DNA from 3 places in the Paraburkholderia sp. RL17-373-BIF-A genome. Region 2 is predicted to be linked to each of the others. Evidence: predicted binding sites of a transcription regulator. Region 2 holds the regulator's gene; each other region holds the start of a gene.
The links. Region 2 encodes HrcA, which represses chaperone genes, less so after heat shock. Its sites were predicted from a motif close to TTAGCACTCNNNNNNNNNGAGTGCTAA; they were not measured.
Positions count from the first base shown of each region.

Region 1: a site for HrcA is predicted at 1,544-1,570, ahead of groES (co-chaperone GroES). Genes of this name have one in related genera too.
Region 3: a site for HrcA is predicted at 3,615-3,641, ahead of rpoH (RNA polymerase sigma factor RpoH). Genes of this name have one in related genera too.

Region 1 is NZ_JARESO010000006.1:119,496-125,925, forward strand. Features, by position in the region: gene groL (chaperonin GroEL) at 1-1,126, opposite strand, end outside; gene groES (co-chaperone GroES) at 1,181-1,471, opposite strand; gene P0D80_RS09590 (helix-turn-helix transcriptional regulator) at 1,961-2,761, opposite strand; gene P0D80_RS09595 (cupin domain-containing protein) at 3,100-3,435, shown strand; gene P0D80_RS09600 (NADH:flavin oxidoreductase/NADH oxidase family protein) at 3,593-4,834, opposite strand; gene P0D80_RS09605 (TetR/AcrR family transcriptional regulator) at 4,992-5,657, shown strand; gene P0D80_RS09610 (hypothetical protein) at 5,778-5,900, shown strand; gene P0D80_RS09615 (YybH family protein) at 6,044-6,430, opposite strand, start outside.
Region 2 is NZ_JARESO010000006.1:287,003-293,432, reverse strand. Features, by position in the region: gene recN (DNA repair protein RecN) at 1-1,466, opposite strand, end outside; gene P0D80_RS10360 (NAD kinase) at 1,538-2,440, opposite strand; gene hrcA (heat-inducible transcriptional repressor HrcA) at 2,771-3,790, shown strand; gene hemH (ferrochelatase) at 3,965-5,035, shown strand; gene P0D80_RS10345 (RNA-binding S4 domain-containing protein) at 5,044-5,451, shown strand; gene P0D80_RS10340 (hypothetical protein) at 5,423-5,584, opposite strand; gene P0D80_RS10335 (hypothetical protein) at 5,661-5,957, opposite strand; gene grpE (nucleotide exchange factor GrpE) at 5,976-6,430, shown strand, end outside.
Region 3 is NZ_JARESO010000008.1:111,561-117,990, reverse strand. Features, by position in the region: gene ybiB (DNA-binding protein YbiB) at 1-622, shown strand, start outside; partial or broken gene P0D80_RS12460 (2-isopropylmalate synthase) at 1,122-2,162, shown strand; gene P0D80_RS12455 (nuclear transport factor 2 family protein) at 2,349-2,732, opposite strand; gene P0D80_RS12450 (acyloxyacyl hydrolase) at 2,776-3,339, opposite strand; gene rpoH (RNA polymerase sigma factor RpoH) at 3,703-4,638, shown strand; gene cydP (cytochrome oxidase putative small subunit CydP) at 4,977-5,237, shown strand; gene P0D80_RS12435 (cytochrome ubiquinol oxidase subunit I) at 5,227-6,430, shown strand, end outside.

The sequences.
Region 1 (6,430 bases), 170 kb from region 2:
CGCCGCCTGCCAGCTTGGCAACGCGTTCTTGCAGCTTTTCACGGTCGTAGTCCGACGTTGCTTCTTCGATTTGCGTGCGAACTTGCTTCACACGTGCTTCGATGTTCGCACCTTCGCCAGCGCCGTCGATGATCGTCGTGTTTTCCTTGCCCACTTCGATGCGCTTCGCTTGACCCAGTTCAGCCAGCGTTGCCTTTTCGAGCGTCAGGCCGGTTTCTTCAGCGATGACTTGACCGCCGGTCAGGATCGCGATGTCTTCCAGCATGGCCTTACGACGATCGCCGAAGCCCGGAGCCTTGACAGCAACCGTCTTCAGGATGCCGCGGATGTTGTTCACCACCAGCGTTGCCAGTGCTTCGCCTTCGACGTCTTCTGCGATGATCAGCAGCGGACGGCCAGCCTTGGCGACTTGCTCCAGGACCGGCAGCAGATCACGGATGTTCGACACCTTCTTGTCGTGCAGCAGCACGAACGGGTTGTCCAACACGGCAACTTGCTTGTCCGGGTTGTTGATGAAGTACGGCGACAGGTAGCCGCGGTCGAATTGCATACCTTCGACCACGTCCAGCTCGTCTTGCAGCGACTTGCCGTCTTCAACGGTGATGACGCCTTCCTTGCCGACCTTGTCCATGGCTTCAGCGATACGATCGCCGATCGACGAGTCGCTGTTTGCCGAAATCGCGCCGACTTGTGCGATTTCCTTGTTGGTCGTGCACGGCTTGCTGATCTTGCGCAGTTCTTCGATCGCTGCGAACACAGCCTTGTCGATACCGCGCTTCAGGTCCATCGGGTTCATGCCCGATGCGACGTACTTCATGCCTTCGCGGACGATCGACTGAGCCAGAACCGTTGCGGTCGTGGTGCCGTCACCTGCGTTGTCGCTGGTCTTGGAAGCAACTTCCTTGACCATTTGCGCGCCCATGTTCTGGAGCTTGTCTTTCAGTTCGATCTCTTTCGCGACCGACACACCGTCCTTCGTGACCGTCGGGCCGCCGAAGCTGCGTTCCAGGACAACGTTGCGACCCTTCGGGCCCAGCGTGACCTTCACAGCGTTCGCGAGGATGTTCACGCCTTCAACCATCTTGGCACGGGCGGAATCACCGAATACGACGTCTTTAGCTGCCATCTTCTAACTCCTTGAATTCTTTAAGATATGACCGGGAAAAGTAGCGACCAGCGCTTACTTTTGCACCACGGCCATGATGTCTTCTTCGCGCATCACGAGCAGTTCGTTGCCGTCGACCTTAACGGTCTGGCCTGCGTACTTGCCGAACAGGACGCGGTCACCAACCTTCACGTCGAGCGCGATTTGAGCGCCCTTGTCGTCACGCTTGCCCGGGCCGACTGCCAGAATTTCGCCTTGATCCGGCTTTTCTGCTGCGGCTTCGGGGATCACGATGCCCGACGCGGTCTTGGTTTCTTGATCCAGACGTTTGACGATCACGCGATCATGCAAAGGACGAAGGTTCATACATACTCCTCTCTTGATTGAGACTGAAGAACGCTGAGAAAACCCGGCTGGCTGAGCCAACCGGCGATGTTGTTAGCACTCTCGTGCAGCGAGTGCTAATTATATGGACGGGTGGTGACAAATTCAAGAAGGGATGCTGCTGTTGGGTGAGATTCACTTAACTTTGGACCTTGTCCACTTAAGTCTGAGCGCCCGAGCGGCGCCCGGCCGCCATCATGAAAGGAAATATCATTTTGAAACAACGGGTTATTGTTAAACCAGCTGTTCCACAATGCCGCGAGCGCAGTGCGGCCGCGCGGCTTTTTCTGACCGCATCTGTCCGCGCGTCCGGGTGACTCACGCTAAATCCAGGGGAAAACCCCGCCCCGAGTGCAATCGTCAGTGATGTTCGGGCAAATCGAAAATCATGTTTCGGCCCCTGCCAGCACCTAACTCTCTCTCCCAGCCGGCTGAGGACGGAATTGACAGTCAGCTCGACACGCGCGGCGGTCATCGCGCTGCGCCAGAGACAAATTGTACGTTGTGTCTGTATTGGCTCGGTGTCACCCCTTGCTGACGAGCAAAGAAGCGCGTGAAGTTCCCAGGCGAGTCAAAGCCCAGATTGAGCGCAACATCCTGAAGTGCCATTTCCTGCTGCGAAACACTTTGAATCGACAGATCCATCCGCAGCATGCTGCCGAATGTCGCCGGCGTCATGCCTGTCTGCTTGCGGAATAGATGGAAGAAATGTGGACGCGATAGCCCAACCGTTTGTGCAAGATCATCGAAGTCGAGTGCGATGCCCCGCACCTCTTTCATCGCTTCGATCACGCGACGAATTCTGATGTCATAAGCGATTCCGCCAACGGATCCGACCGCTGACAGCTCATTCCTCTGGGGCAATACACCGACGAGTTCGCCGGTCATGTCGGCGATCAGCCCTTGGAGCGCTTGAAGCGACTGGCCCTCACGGTCGGTCAGGATGTCGAGCAGGTCAGTATGAAGGCGGCCAAGCTTCCCCTGCAACGCTACGGACGGCCTCGAAAAAAACCGGGGATGAATGCTGTAAGCGAAGCGCCGGTCGACCTCCCTCAACCAGTCCGGCTCCAGGTAAAGGGCCAGCAGCACAGTCGGCTGCGATTGTGGGCGATGCTCATAGAAGTGCGGCTCCCACGCATTCACGAGCAACACGTTCCTGTCCGACAAAACGTGCTCACGATTGCGGATTCCGAACTGGATGTCCGGACCGTCCTCCTTGAAGATAACGTGAGAAACCCGGTGTGCGTGCAAGACCATGCTTTTGTCCAGCATGAGCAACGCCACTCTTCCAACCGGCCCGTGAATGATTCGCAAAGGTTCCGACATGGTGATTGGCTCTTGCCGCCCCGATGAATTCAAAGCGCTCTTATTCGCTCGGCCGCTTCGCGCAAAAAATCATCATCCGGAATGATAAATCGGGCCCGTCCGGGACAAGTTTGCATACTGCAGGGACAAGGACAAGTGGGAAATTCGCCTACTCTGGCGGATAGGTTCGCCGCTATCGAAGTACGGTCCAGCGGCCAATCAACACGCTTCGAAGTCCGAACGTGAATGGCGTCTGCTGCGATGCAGAACGCCTCCCGTGACATTCGCAAATCAAGGAGACGATCATGGCTGGTGTCGGCAGTGAAAAGGTGTTGGAGAATGACAAGGTCATCGTATGGAATTTCGTCCTCGCTCCGGGCGAGGAAACACCGGTACATACCCATACGCATTCCTACATGTGGTACGCGATCGAAGGTGCCCCCTTGCATATCTTCGACGAAAACGGCGGGGACCTCGGTATCTTCGACGTGCCAACGGGCGCGATTTATTCCCTCAAATGCGAGGACGGATATCTGGAAGTCCTGTCCGAGATCGGCAAGGGCGCCAAGGTCCCTGCGACGCACAAGGCGCGCAACGAGGGAAGCAAGCCATACCGCGAGGTGCTCGTCGAATACAAATAGCAGCGCGTTTGATTGAGACGCCCTGGTACCCGATCAAGGTGACACTAACGCAGACGGCACGAGCGCGGGCCATGGCACACGCTCGACGGGACTGGCAACTTGAAGTCGCCAGGACGACCGGAGGCCGCCGCTGGATTCGCTGCGGTCCGGACATAGCTTAAGCCCGCTGCTGCAAGAGTGCGTTCATGTTGCGGGTCTCGAGCTCGGTGAACTGGGCCACGGCATCAGCGCCATCTAGCGACAGATCCGCGTCGAGCCCATCCGCCAGACGTTCGAGTTGCATGTTGTTCCATGGAAGAAGATGGAACGGATGGAGCATGGCTTCGGGACTGGACGCACGATCGACTTCGCCCGAGAGAATGCGCTTCGGAACTTCAGGATCGGCGATGATTGGGCGCCCGAGTCCGATGACGTCCAGTTCGCCGCGCTCCAGCGATTCGACCATGGCGGCCGTCGTGCGGAACCCGCCTACCACCATCACGGGCATCGTCGCCGCGGCACGAACCGAGGCCGCGAAATCCACGAAAAATGCTTCGCGCTTGACGGTACTTTCGCGCGGCGCGTCTTCTCCTTCGTCCTTCAATGTGAGGCCGGCGATCTTCGGCTGCTCGAGCGAGCCGCCCGAAAGTTCAAGCAGATCAAGTGTCGAATCGTTGAGCTTCTTCACCAGCTCGATGCATTCGGCATTCGTAAAGCCGCCCTTTTGAAAGTCCGACGAATTGAGCTTGATCGCAACGGGAAAGTCGGGTCCAACGGCGGAGCGGACCGCCGCCAACACTTCGAGCAGGAAACGCGAACGGTTTTCTAGCGAACCGCCCCAACGGTCGGTGCGTTTGTTGGCGAGCGGGCTCAGGAATTGCGAAATCAGATAGCCGTGTGCCCCATGCAGCGAGACACCCGTGAAACCGGCCTCGCGGACTTTCCCCGCCGCGAAGGCGAATTGCCCGATGGCCTGCTGGATCTGCTCTTCGGTCATCTCACGCGGCGTGGCAAACGAAAAGCCGGCGCCCCGTATCACATCGATATCCACCGAGGAAGGCGCCAGTGGCGACGTATTGATCGCGTCTTGCACCTGTCGTCCGGTATGACTGAGTTGAGCCCAGAAATGCGCACCTTCCGATGTTCCTGCCGCCGCGAGCCGCGCCAGTTGCTCCTGTCTGCTATCGTCATGGATGACGATGTTGCCCGGGCGCTCGAGGTGCCACCGATCGACCTGGATATTGCCGGAAAGCAGAAGGCCTGCGCCGGAATGCGCCCAGCGCCGGTACAGCGCCTCGAGACGCGGCGTCGAATGATTGTTGGTATCGGCCATGCCTTCGCTCATGGCCGCTTTGGCCAGGCGGTTTGTCAGGATCGCGCCGCTGGGTAACCGGAGCGGCTGTGAAAGGGCGTTGTTCATCCGAATGTCCTTCAGGGGAAAAATTGTATGAAGACCAAGCCCTTCCGTCGCAAAGCATAAGGGGTGGCTCGGCTGTCTAACGACAGTCATCGCTGTCGTTTGTTGTATAGTGATCGCTGTCGTATGATGCGTCAAGCAGATAAAAGAGGGACACGTTATGGTCAAGACCTGGTCGGATGACAATCCGAAAGCCGCGCTGATGTCGCGCAAGCGCACGATGATCGTCGACGCCGCGCTGCGGGCGTTCCTTGAGAATGGCTATGCGGAAAGCTCGGTGAACCGGATCGCCGAGGAAGCCGGCGTATCGATCAAGACGCTCTACCGGCACTTCGAGAGCAAGGACGATCTGTTCAGTGCGGTGATGGAAGCGGCCTGCTCGACGACCGGCACGCAGTCCGGTTCGGCAGAGGGAGTCGCAGAGCTTCGCGAGCCTGATTGGTTTAGCGAACCGCCGCCCGTCGCGTTGCCGATCGCGGGGGGCGAATATCTTCGGCACGCGCTTTCGGAAGAACAGTTGGCGCTGTATCGCGTCGTGACCCGCGATGCCCCTCGCTTCCCCGAACTCGCGCGCCGCTATCGCGAACAGGTTGCGGGTGCACGCGACGCGCTATTCGCGAGCTATCTTGACCGATGGCTACCTGTCACAGGCTGGAAAGTCAAAGACAAGTATGGTGCCGCGGCAACCTTCGCGGCACTCCTTAAGGCCACGCTTTTCGACGAGGCGCTGTTTGGCGTGAAGAGCGCAAGCGAGGAAGAAATTGCATCGTGCGCGAGGAACGCGGCCGTCCAGATAATGGTTCTCATCGAAGCCGGTCAGTTCTAATTCGTTCCGCTGATTCCAAGCCGCGATGGATTCGAGGCGTTGCGGAACATCGTGTGCTGGCCTGCCTCGCCGGCGGCGTGATGGAACAGCGGGCCGCTGCGGTCAACCACCATTGCCGCAATGCCGAACAGCGCCTTTCGCGACACATCGTCGAGCGACGCCTTGATGGCCGAATCGTCAAAAGATCCGTACGCGGGCAAGCGGGCCGATTTTGCGATTGACGGGATCGCCGCCCTCGATTGAGATCGCATCGACGCGTATCAGGACTTCGTCAGCCCCGCAGACCGCGCCGGCGACATCTTCATAACGGAAGATCTGCGGTCCTCTATTCCGAGAGCAGACGACGGCTTCCGTCTCTCTGCTCTCGTTGACAGAGAAAATCGGATCTACTGCGCAGGCGCCGGCACAGGCACGATCGACGCAATCCGCCACCCTTCCGGGGTTCGGACAGCGACTTCATAGACGAGGAACGGAGCGCTCCTCGCTGACGCTTCCGAAGCGCCAAGGGTAATCTGCGTAGGGGCGTACAACTGGGCAACGTCTGCGGTCAGGGGAACAATTTTGATGCTCTCGACGTTCGGCTCGAACTTCCACACCCCTTTGAAGGTTTCCTTGAAATGCTCGATGAGCGCGGGCTTCCCCCAGAACTGGTAGGCGCGAGCCACGAATGCGATCGGGTCGGGTTGGCCAGCTGGCGCGGATGCCAGTACGCGCTCGAACGCGACAATGTCATGCGCCGTAGCGGCCGCTGCCTGCCGGAGAAAGACGTCTTT
Region 2 (6,430 bases):
AGCACCTGGCGCTGTTGGCCAAGCTGATGCAAAAGCCGCCCGACCACTTCGGCGACGCCGCCGCCGATGCCCGTGTCCACTTCATCGAAGATCAGCGTGGGTGTCGGGCTGGCGGCGCTGGCGATCACGGCGAGCGCGAGGCTGATCCGCGCCAGTTCGCCGCCTGAGGCGACCTTGGCAAGCGGCCGCAGCGGCACGCCGGCATGACCGGCGACGCGGAACTCGACCTGTTCGAGCCCGTGCGCGCCGCCTTCGGGCAGCGGCACCAGCGCGACTTCGAAGCTGCCGCCTTTCATCGACAGTTCCTGCATGCCGGTGGTGACCGCCGCGCCCAACGCCTTGCCGGCCTTGGCGCGCGCCTTCGAGAGTTTCTTCGCCTCGGTCAGGAAGTCTTCCCTGGCTTTGGCTTCGGCGGCGTGCAGGCTGTCGAGGTCGGCGGCCGCGTCGAGCGCGGCCAGTTGCGCGCGACGCGCCTCGTGTTCCTCAGGCAGTGTTTCCGGCTGCAGACGGAACTTGCGCGCGGCCGAATGCAACGCGTCGAGACGCTTCTCGACCTGCGCCAGCCGATCCGGATCGAGTTCGAGCTTTTGCGCGTAATGACTCAGCGAATAAGCCGCTTCCTGCAGCTGGATTTCGGCCGGCTCGAGCGCGGCCAGCACGTCGTTCAAGGCCGGATCGATCTCCGCCAGATCACGCACCTTCGAGACGATCGAGGAAAGATGCGTGATCATGGCCTCGTCCGATTCGGACAGCGCGCCGAGCGCGCCTTGCACGCCGTCGATGAGATTGGCGGAGTGCGACAGCCGCCGATGCTCGGCGTTCACTTCTTCCCACTCACCGGGTTGCGGCGCGAGCTTGTCCAGTTCGGTGAGCTGCCAGGCGAGGCGCTCGCGTTCCAGTTGCAGTTCACGGTCACGCGTTTGCGCGTGCTCGACCGCCTGAACCTTCTCGCGCCACATGCGCCATGCTCGCGTAACGGTCGCGGCAGTGTCGGACAGGCCGGCGTGTGTGTCGAACAGTTCGCGTTGCGCGTCGGGGCGCATCAGCAACTGGTGTGCATGCTGGCCATGAATATCCACCAGCATTTCGCCGACCTCGCGCAACTGCGCGAGCGTCGCCGCGGTGCCGTTGATGAAGGCCCGCGAGCGGCCGTTCGCATCCACCACGCGCCGCAGCATCACCGTGCCGTCGTGATGGCCGTCGTCGCCGGTCGTGCCGAGCGCCTGCTCGTCGAGCCATTGCTCGACCTGCGCGTGCGTCTCGAACTCCGCGGTGATGTCGGCGCGGCTTTCGCCGGCGCGCACGACGTTCGCATCGGCGCGGGCGCCGAGCGCGAGCGCCAGCGCGTCGATCAGGATCGACTTGCCGGCGCCGGTTTCGCCGGAGAAAACAGTAAAGCCGCTGTCGAATTCGAGATCGAGCGCGGCGACGATGACGAAGTCGCGTATCGAGAGGTGGCGAAGCATGGAGGTCGTCTGGTGAGCGTGATAGTCGGGTTTCGGCAGCGGCGGCGTTCGCGTTCCGGTGTCCTTGCCGCTCAGGGCTTGGGATCTTCTTCGTGCGACGGGTATTCGTTCCAGTGCAGCTTCTTGCGCAGCGTGGCGAAGTAGCTGTAGCCGACGGGATGCAGCATCGGCACCGTATGACGCGAGCGGCGCACTTCGATCGTGTCGCTCAGTTCGAGCGAGGTGAACGACTGCATGTCGAAATTGACGTTCACTTCGCGCCCCGAGACGATCTGGATGCTCACCTTGGAGTCGTCCGGCAGCACGATCGGCCGGTTCGAGAGCGCGTGCGGCGCGATCGGCACCAACACGATGCCTTGCAATTGCGGATGCAGAATCGGCCCTTGCGACGACAGCGCGTAAGCGGTCGAGCCGGTGGGCGTGGCCACGATCAGGCCGTCCGAGCGCTGGTTGTACATGAAGCGGCCGTCCACCGAGACATGCAGTTCCGCCATGCCCGAGAAGCCGCTGCGGTTGACCACCACGTCGTTGAAGGCCAGCGCGTGATAGATCGGATTGCCGCCACGCATGATGCGCGCTTCGAGCAGCACACGTTCTTCGCGCTCGAAGTTGCCCGACAGCATTTGCGGCACGATCTCGCGCATGTCGGAGATCGGAATGTCGGTAATGAAGCCGAGCCGCCCGTGGTTGATGCCGATCAGCGGCGTGCGGTACGGCGCAAGCTGGCGGCCGATGCCGAGCATGGTGCCGTCGCCGCCTAGCACCACCGCAACGTCGGCGCGCGCGCCGATCTCGGCGGGATGCAGCGCCGGATAGTCGGTGACGCCGATCTCGGCGGCGGTGTCGGCTTCGAACACGACCTCGAAGCCGCGCTTCGCGATGCACGAGGCGAGCGTGGTCAAGGGCTCGGCGATGCCCGGCGTATTGTTGCGCCCGACGAGCGCGACGGTCTTGAACTGGCTGGTCACTTGCATGCCGGCATTACACCATAGGTAGGGCCTGAAAAGAACCGCAGACAGACCCGGTAGCGGGCCGGCATGCGCGGGCCGTCAGCGCATCTCGCGATTGTCGTTAGAATGGTGAAGCCTTGATGACATGTGCGCCGGTTAAAGTGCGGCGGGGTGCCGGCAGCGGGGCCGCCCAGAAGGTGGCCCGCAAGGTGGTCCGCAAAGCGTCGGGCGGAACGCCGGCTAGCAGGCCGGACCGAAGGCAATGCGCTGCGCTGGCAACAGGCGGCGCGTTCGTCAGGGATGGGCGCCCCTAGCGCTCGCGGTTGTCGTGCCATTGAGCTAAAATTTTCCGTCATGCTAGATCCTCGCGCACAAACCCTCCTCAAAACGCTGATCGAGCGTTACATCGCCGAAGGTCAGCCGGTCGGCTCGCGCACGTTGTCGCGCTATTCGGGCCTCGAACTGAGTCCCGCAACGATCCGCAACGTGATGTCCGACCTCGAGGACCTGGGGCTCGTGATCAGTCCGCATACTTCGGCGGGCCGCATTCCCACGCCTCGCGGCTACCGCCTGTTCGTGGACACCATGCTGACGGTGGAGTCCGCCGCAGACGAAGAGGCCGTGACGCGTACTGTCAAGACTACGCTGCAGGCGGGCGAACCGCAGAAAATCGTTGCGGCGGCGGCCAGCGTGCTCTCCAATTTGTCGCAGTTCGCCGGCGTGGTGCTCACGCCGCGGCGCAGCCATGTGTTCAAGCAGATCGAGTTCATGCGTTTGTCCGACAAGCGCATTCTGCTGATCATCGTCACGCCGGAAGGGGACGTGCAGAACCGCATCATGGCTACCCAGCGCGATTTCTCGCCGTCGCAACTGGTCGAGGCGTCCAACTACATCAACGCGCACTTCGCGGGCCTTTCGTTCGACGACGTGCGCCGCCGCCTGCGCGAAGAAATCGACGAGTTGCGCGGCGACATGACTACGTTGATGCATGCCGCCGTCACCGCCAGCACGGACGAATCCGACACGGGCGAGACCGTGCTGATTTCCGGCGAGCGCAACCTGCTCGAAGTCGCCGACCTTTCGTCGGACATGGCGCGCTTGCGCAAGTTGTTCGATGTGTTCGACCAAAAGACTAGTCTCCTTCAATTGCTCGACGTGTCGAGTCACGCGGCGGGCGTGCAGATTTTCATCGGCGGCGAGTCGAATCTCGTGCCGATCGAGGAAATGAGCGTGGTCACCGCGCCGTACGAGGTGAACGGCAAGATCGTCGGCACGCTCGGCGTGATCGGGCCGACCCGCATGGCCTACAACCGCGTGATTCCGATTGTGGACATCACCGCGCGCCTGCTTTCCCTGACTCTCAGCCAGCAATAAATAGCTTCGACTCCTGGCCGCGGCGGCACCTGCTGCAAATAATGCGTGACCGCGCGCGGCTTGCCAATTGGCCGAATGGCCAGGGGTGTCCGGCGGACCGGTGCATGAACCGCGCCGCTATAATGAATCCCACCTGAACCGACTCTCCGCCAAAACCGGTTACTTCTGCTGCCTATGCGCTTCGACCTCGAGCGGCCCTCACAGAACGCCACGTCACACCGTGTCGCCGTGCTGCTGATCAATCTCGGCACGCCCGACGCGCCGACGCCGCGTGCGGTCCGCCGCTATCTCGCGCAGTTTCTGTCCGATCCGCGCGTGGTCGAAATTCCGGCGCTGCTCTGGCAGATCATTCTGCGGCTACTGATTTTGCCGGTCCGGGGCCGCGCGTCCGCCAAGAAGTACGCCGCGGTGTGGATGCCCGAAGGCTCGCCACTGCGCGTTCACACAGAGAAGCAGGTGGAGGGCTTGCGCCATCTGTTGCAATTGAACGACTACACGGTGCTGGTCGATTACGCGATGCGCTACGGCACGCCGGGCATTCCGGCCATGCTGAACCAGCTCAAGCTGGCGGGCGCCGAGCGCGTGCTGCTGATGCCCATGTATCCGCAGTATTCGTCGTCGACCACCGCCACCGCTTTCGACGACGCTTTTTCGGCGCTCAAGCGTATGCGCAATCAGCCGGAGGTCCGCACGGTGCGGCAGTACGCCGACCATCCGGCCTACATTGCGGCGCTTGCCGCGCAGGTGCATCACTATTGGCATCAGCACGGCCGGCCGGACTTTGCCGCGGGCGACAAGCTGGTACTGAGTTTCCACGGCGTGCCCAAGCGCACGCTGGATCTCGGCGACCCATACCACGAGCAATGCCAGCAAACCGGCGCACTGTTGATGCAGGCGCTCGAACTGACACAGGTGGAATGCCGCATCACGTTCCAGTCGCGGTTTGGCAAGGCCGAATGGCTGCAGCCGTACACGGCGCCCACGCTGAAAGAACTGGGTGCGGCGGGTGTGCGTCGCGCCGACGTGTTCTGTCCGGGCTTTACAGCCGATTGCCTTGAAACCATCGAGGAAATCGGCATGGAAGTGCGCGACGAATTCCTCCACGCGGGCGGCAAGGATTTCCATCGGATTCCCTGCTTGAACGCCTCGCAGGCATGGATTGCCGCGCTGGGCGAGATCGTCGCGCAGAACCTCCAGGGATGGCCGGTGCAGGCGTTGCCGGTGCCGCATACGACAGGAGCTTGAACAGGCTCATGAATTACACGATTTCAACTGAAGCGGGCGCGAAGCTGCGCATCGACAAATGGCTTTGGGCGGCGCGCTTCTTCAAGACGCGTTCGCTCGCGGCCGACGCCGTCGAAAAAGGCCACGTGCGGATTGGCGGCGCCAGCGTCAAGCCGGCCAAAGACGTGCGGGTCGGCGACCTGGTGGAGATCGAGATCGAACGGATTGTGTGGCAGGTGGAAGTGCTGGGCGTGTGCGACGTGCGCGGCCCGGCGAGCGTCGCGCAAACGCTTTATGCGGAAACCGAAGCGAGCAAGGTGAAGCGGCAGGTCGAACAGGAGCGGCGCAAGACGTATCGCGAGCCGGCGGCCGCGTTGCACGGCCGGCCGACCAAACGCGACAGGCGCACTATCGACAAACTTTCAGGTGGGGGTTGAACAGTTGTTCCATGGTCGCGTGCACACCGCCGTATTCGGTAGTGTGGTCGTTGACAGCCCCGGACATGCAGATGGTCGTGGTGCCCGCAATCAGAACCAATGCGACCACCGAGATTGCAAAGGTCAGTTTCACGGTACTCCCCTCGGGAAGGTTCAGGATAAAGACGGGCGAAGCGGGTGGAAATTGCAATATGTCGGAAAGGTTGACGTCAGATTAGGGTTAACGCGTCTTTTCCGATGCTTAAGTGGAGCATAGGCCACTTGTCGATAGCACTCAATCTCAATCTGATTGCGCAGCAATAATCGTTGTAACCGGGCATTTCCGCCGCGCGTTCGTGGTGCGAAAAGATCCGGGAGAACCGCTTGAAATGGTTGTTCCCGGCCTCATCTGCCGTTTTGATTTGCGGTGACTCGCGCAGTTGTCTGTCGCGATTTTGCAACGCACAAACCGCGCCAGGTTTGATGCGCTGCCTGCCACCGTTGGCTTTTACCTCGCTTTCACCCATTTAACGACTTTCAGCGACATGGAAAACACGCAAGAGAACCCGACGAGCCAGAATCCCACGCCCGCCGACGAAACCGCGCGCCAGGCCGCCGAGGCCGCGGCACCTCAGCAGGAAGCGGCTGCCAACGCCGCGACCGACTCGCCGGTCAACGCCGAGCAAGCGGCCTTGGCCGAAGCTGAAGCGAAGATCGCCGAGTTGCAGGAAAGCTTCCTGCGGGCCAAGGCTGAGACCGAAAACGTCCGCCGCCGCGCTCAGGAAGACGTCGCCAAGGCACACAAGTTTGCAATCGAGAGCTTCGCCGAGCATCTGCTGCCGGTAATCGACAGCCTCGAGGCAGCCGTCGCCCACTCATCCGACGATCTGCAGAAGGTGCGCGAAGGCGTCGAACTCACGCTGCGCCAGCTCACCGGCGCGTTGGAGAAGGGCCGCGTCGTCGCCCTGAATCCGATTGGCGAGAAGTTCGACCCGCACCG
Region 3 (6,430 bases), on a different contig from region 2:
CGAAGGCGTGCCGGTGCTGGTGCATGGCGTCACCGAAGATCCGGGCCGCGTGACGAGCGCGGAGATCTTCACGCATCTGCAAATTCCGCACGCGCGATCGCACGCCGATATCGAAGACGGTCTCGCTGAGCACCGCCTTGCGTTTGCTCCGATCGGCGTGCTCGCGCCGAAGCTCGCGCGGCTGCTTGCGCTGCGCCGGCGCATGGGCGTGCGTAACTCGACGCACACGCTGGTGAAAATCCTGCAGCCGTTCGCGCCCGCGGGTTTGCGCCTCGTCAACTACACCCACCCGCCGTATCGCGACAGCCTCACGCAACTGTTCAACACGCATCCGGACGCGGCCGCCGGCGGCGCGCTGCTTGCGCGCGGCACAGAAGGCGAAGCGGTGGCCGATACGCGGCGCCAGGTGCAAGTCGACTGGTTGCACGACGGCGTCTGCGAAACGCGCGTGCCGCATGAACGCTCGTCGCCGGATGCGCCGGAAGTGGACTTGCCCGAGGCTAAAGACGCGCCGACGACAGCGGCCTGGATCAGCGCCGTATTGCGCGGCGAAGCGCCCGTGCCGAGCGCGATCGAACGGCAGGTCGAACTGATCGTGGACGTCGCGAGAATGCCGGCGTAACCGCCTCGGCGTAAGCGCTGCGGTGCGCTTGCCGTCGCCCGCTGCGACCTGCGCGGGTTGACACGCCGCGACGCGCCGTCATACATTAGACCCATGCGTTCCCTTCCGAACACCCTCCGAATTACCTCCGGCCGCCTAGCGCGGCCCCTATCGCTACGCCTAGCGTAAGTCAGGCGTAGCGCCGCGCGTTGGCAGCTCAGGTTGCTCGAAGCGCGGTCTCTCCAGCAGTTCCGTTGTTCCGTTTCACCCCCTAAGCGTAGTTCTTCACAACCTGTAGTCGTTTGCATTCGTCCGTTTATCGCGCGGACGAAGCGCGAGGATCAAATGCACGCCGCATGGGCTTTATCCACGTCCGTTTTCGCCGTCACGATGACGCTGTTCGTTCGCGCCCGTTCGTTGTTGCCGCTAGCCCCCGGCTGGCGGCCCGTGCACCCGTGGCAGTCCGCCAACCGCTCGACGCCACATCCTTTCGCATGCGACACAACGAACGAGGCTCACCATGTTGCAAAATCCCGCTGAAAAATATCGCCCCTTCCCCACCGTGCGGCTGACCGGCCGCAAATGGCCGAGCCGCACGATCGACCAGGCGCCGGTCTGGATGAGCACCGATCTGCGCGACGGCAATCAGGCGCTGATCGAGCCGATGAACGCGGCGCAAAAGCTCGAGTTCTTCGAGATGCTGGTCGCGATCGGCTTCAAGGAAATCGAAGTCGGCTATCCGTCGGCGTCGCAAACGGATTTCGATTTCGTCCGCAAGCTGATCGAAGAAAAGCGCATTCCCGACGACGTGACCATCGAGGTATTCATGCCGTCGCGCGCGGAATTGATCGCGCGCACGTTCGAGGCGCTGGAAGGCGCGCCGCGCGCCATCGTGCACTTGTACAACGCGATCTGCCCGTCGTTTCGCCGGATCGTGTTCAACCAGTCGAAGGCCGAGATCAAGGCGCTGGCCGTCGCAGGCACGCAAATCATCAAGGAGCATGCGCAGGCGCGGCCCGGCACGCACTGGACCTTCCAGTACTCGCCGGAAACGTTCAACGCGGCCGAACTGCCATTTGCACGCGAGGTGTGCGACGCAGTGGCGCAGACGTGGCGGCCCACGCGCGATCACAAAATGATCGTCAACCTGCCCGCGAGCGTGGAAGCGGCGACGCCGAACGTATTCGCCGACCAGATCGAATGGATGCACCGCAATCTCGGCTATCGCGACAGCATCGTGCTGTCGGTGCATCCGCATAACGATCGCGGCACCGCGGTGGCCGCCGCGGAACTGGCGCTGCTGGCGGGCGCGGACCGCGTCGAAGGTTGTCTGTTCGGCAATGGCGAGCGCACCGGCAACGTCGATCTCGTGACGCTGGCGATGAATCTGGCTGCGCAAGGCGTCGATACCGGGCTCGATTTCTCGGATATCGAGGCGGTCCGGCGCGTCGTGGAGCGCTGCAATCAGTTGCCGGTGCATCCGCGGCATCCGTATGCGGGCGATGCGGTCATTCGTGCGAAAAGCGGGGAGCGACAAGGCGTCGCGGCGCATGAGCCGGAAGTGGCCGAAGCCGGTGCGGCCGATCGTCGCGAGTGGAGCGGTGTGGATGAGGAAAGCGTCGCTGCCTGAGAATCAGGGCGAGTGACGCAAAAACCGACGCACAAGCGCGCTACCCGCGTGCCCGCGTCAGCCGGAGCAACCCGCTCACGAGGCGCGGCCAGCCCGGAAACAGTAAGCTCAAAAGGCTCACTCGATTGCGCAACGCGTTGCCTGCCAGGCAATCAGGCGCCATCGCCCGTCTTCCTGCGTATGGATCGCCGTGTAGGCGATCGGAAACAGCAGCGCTCCGTTATTGGCTTCCATTTCGATCAGCGCCCGGCCGGTCACGACGCAGGTCTCGCGCCCGACCGGCAGCACCTCTTGCGACTGAATCTCGATCTGCCGATAGCGGCGGCGGCCCGCGGTAATCCCGTCGATGAACTGCCGTTTCGTTTCCCGCTTGCCGTTCGTGTGAACGTAGCTCACGTTGTCCGCGAGCAGCGTGTCGAGCGATTGCCCGTCGCCGTCGACCATCGCGCGAAAACGCTCTCGCTCGAGCTCGCGAACCGCTTCGATTATCTTTGCCGCCATCGCTCAGCCCCTCGCACCGGTGAGCCGAACGTGGCCACGGTCGTCAGAAGTTATATTGCAGATATAGCTGGTGGAAATTTATACCAGGATTCGGCTCTTTGATACCGCCGTTGGAAATATGCTGGAAGCGATAGCCTGCCTGGTACTGCTGGTGGCTGCCGAACTGCATGCCCACGCCGGCCATGTCGGCGAACTGGAACGCAGTGCCCAATGTGAAGGTCGAAGAAATCCGGGGACTCGACAGCAGCCGGATGCCCGCGCCCAGTTCGGCGTACGGGCGGATCGAGCCCGACCCCTTGATGAAGCGGATGATCGGCGTCACGCCGATTTCGCCGATGTTGTCGTGCACATTGCCTTCGTTGGTGTGCCACCAGGCCACGTGCGCTTCGCCGATCAGCGAGAAATGCCAATCACCGATCTGCCACCAGGTCAGATCCGGGTCCCAGACGAAACCGAGGTCGAATTTCTTGACGTGGCGATCGCCGAGGCCGCCGGCCACCTGCACGCCAAACTGGTCCGCCGAAGCCCATCCTGAAGTTCCCACCAGCACGGCGCCAGCCGTGATATTTAGAGCCAGACCACGCAAAGCATTCTTCTTGTTGTTCATCTAACACCCGAGCTCCGCCGAACGTTGAACAATCCTTAACCGTTTTGCGTATTGTAAAGACAATCTCAATTTAGTGGATCGTATGAAGAAACCCGTCTTTCCGCAATTAGTCACCTCAAAACCAGCAAAAGTCGGTCATTTATAACAATGAAGGCGATCTGTTAGGTAAGTTCTACGCTCCGAGCAAAGAAGCCGAGGGAGGCGTACCATGGCTATTGAATCGTGAATTTCAATAGGAATTTACGGAACTTGGATGCCCCTACAGCCTCTAAGTATTAGCACTCGGCAATTCAGAGTGCTAACATCCAACGCTGGAGTCGTTACCTGAATAAGCTTTTGTCTGATTCCAAAGGAGTTTCCTACGTGAGCCATGCAATGACCCTTCCGAGTACTTTGAGCCCGTCGTCGGCTAAGGCCGCTTCGGCAGGTGCACTGGCGCTCTCGCATTCCTCGCTGCTGCCCGGTCAACTGGGCAATATCGACGCCTACATCCAGGCCGTAAATCGGATTCCGATGCTGACGCCGGCGGAAGAACGCCAGTTCGCCACCGAATTTCGCGAGCAGGACAACCTAGAGTCCGCGCGCCGTCTCGTCCTGTCGCACCTGCGGCTGGTCGTATCGATCGCGCGCAACTATCTGGGCTATGGACTGCCGCACGCCGACCTGATCCAGGAAGGCAATATCGGCCTGATGAAGGCCGTGAAGCGCTTCGACCCGGAGCAGAACGTGCGCCTCGTGTCGTACGCCATGCACTGGATCAAGGCTGAGATCCACGAATACATTCTGCGCAACTGGCGGATGGTGAAAGTCGCCACGACCAAGGCGCAGCGCAAGCTGTTCTTCAACCTGCGCAGCCACAAGCAAGGGCTGGGCGCGTTCACGCCGGACGAGATCGAAGGTCTCGCCAAAGAGCTGAATGTGAAGCGCGAAGAAGTGTCCGAAATGGAAACGCGCCTCTCGGGCGGCGATATCGCGCTGGAAGGGCAGGTCGAGGACGGCGAAGAGTCGTACGCGCCGATCGCCTATCTGGCCGACTCCCATAGCGAGCCGACCGCCGTGCTGGCTTCGCGTCAGCGCGACAAGCTGCAAAGCGACGGTATCGCGAGCGCGCTGGACGCACTGGACGCCCGCAGCCGCCGCATCATCGAGGCACGCTGGCTAAAAGTGGAAGACGACGGTTCCGGCGGTTCGACGCTGCACGAACTGGCCGACGAATTCGGTGTGTCCGCCGAACGTATTCGCCAGATCGAGGCAAGCGCAATGAAGAAGATGCGCGGTGCACTGACCGAATACGCGTAAAGCTTGAAGATTGTCAGCATGCCGGTTCGTCCGGCGCGCGCTATCCGGCCGCCAAGCCCCGCCCTCGCAAGACGGCGGGGCTTTTTTTCGCCCACGCCGCGGCGTTTTCGCGCACGCGCACACTGACGCAAGAGCATCACCAAGCAACACGCGTTTCTTGACGTATCACAAACCAGATAGCAATACTGCTTGAACGGGGCAAGTCTCGCGACCCAATGCCGCAGCGCCGAACTGTTGCGCGCGAGGTTCTACTCCTAGAATCGGGATGCACTCGCCAAACCGCCGAAGCGGCCTGGCGCCAGCCGGATTCACCGGTGTGAAGTTGCCTTCTACCGATCATGACCACAGCCCTCAATCGCAGCACCACCCGCCGCCCGAGCCTGCGCAAACGGTTCCACGGCTGGGTGCGCGGTCCGACGCTGGCGCGGGATATCGCCATCGTCCTCGCCATCAAATTCGTACTGCTGATGGCGCTCAAGTACACGTTCTTCAATCATCCACAGGCGGAGCACATGTCGCTGCCGCCTGAGCAAGTCGCGCAGGCGCTGTTGTCCGTGCCTGCCTCGCATCCGTCCCAAGGTGATCAACATGCCCGTTAGCGAAGTCGTAGAACTGTCGCGCCTCCAGTTCGCCATCACCGCGCTTTACCACTTTCTGTTCGTCCCGCTCACGCTCGGCCTGTCCTGGTTGCTCGTCATCATGGAGTCGGTCTATGTGATGACCGGCAAGCAGATCTACAAGGACATGACCCAGTTCTGGGGCAAGCTGTTCGGCATCAACTTTGCGATGGGTGTCACCACCGGCCTCACGCTGGAATTTCAGTTCGGCACAAACTGGTCGTATTACTCGCACTATGTCGGCGATATTTTCGGCGTGCCGCTCGCGGTTGAAGGGTTGATGGCGTTCTTCCTCGAATCGACCTTCGTCGGCCTGTTCTTCTTCGGCTGGAACCGGCTCTCGAAGACCCAGCATGTGTTCGTAACGTTCCTCGTGGCGCTCGGCTCGAACCTGTCGGCGCTGTGGATTCTGGTGGCCAATGGCTGGATGAACAATCCGGTCGGCGCTACCTTCAACTATCAGACCATGCGCATGGAGCTCGACAGCATCTTCTCCGTGCTGTTCAATCCGGTCGCGCAAGTCAAGTTCGTGCATACCGTGTCGGCCGGTTATGTGACGGCGTCGATGTTCGTGCTTGGCGTGTCGTCGTGGTATCTGCTGAAGCGCCGCGACACTGAATTCGCATTGCGCTCGTTCGCGATTGCCGCCGGCTTCGGTTTGGCGTCTACGTTATGCGTGATCGTGCTCGGCGACGAATCCGGCTACCGCACCGGCGAAGTCCAACAGGTCAAACTGGCCGCGATCGAATCCGAATGGGAAACCGCGCCCGCGCCGGCTCCGTTCACGATCATCGGGATTCCGAATCAGAAGGAAGAGCGCACTGATTACGCTATCCGGATTCCCTACGCGCTAGGCCTCATCGCCACGCGTTCGCTCGATGAACCCGTGGTCGGCCTGAAGGATTTGATGGCGCGCAACGAAGAGCGCATCAAGAACGGCATGCTCGCCTACGCCGCGCTGCAGAAACTGAAGCAAGGCGATATCACCGACGAAGCCAAAGCCGACTTCGACGCGCACAAGCAGGATCTCGGCTACGGCCTGATGCTCAAGCAGTTCACCGCGAACGTCACCGACGCCACGCCGGATCAGATCGCCCAGGCCGCGAAGAAAACGATCCCGCCTGTGGCACCCGTGTTCTTCTCGTTCCGCTTGATGGTGGGCCTCGGCATTCTGT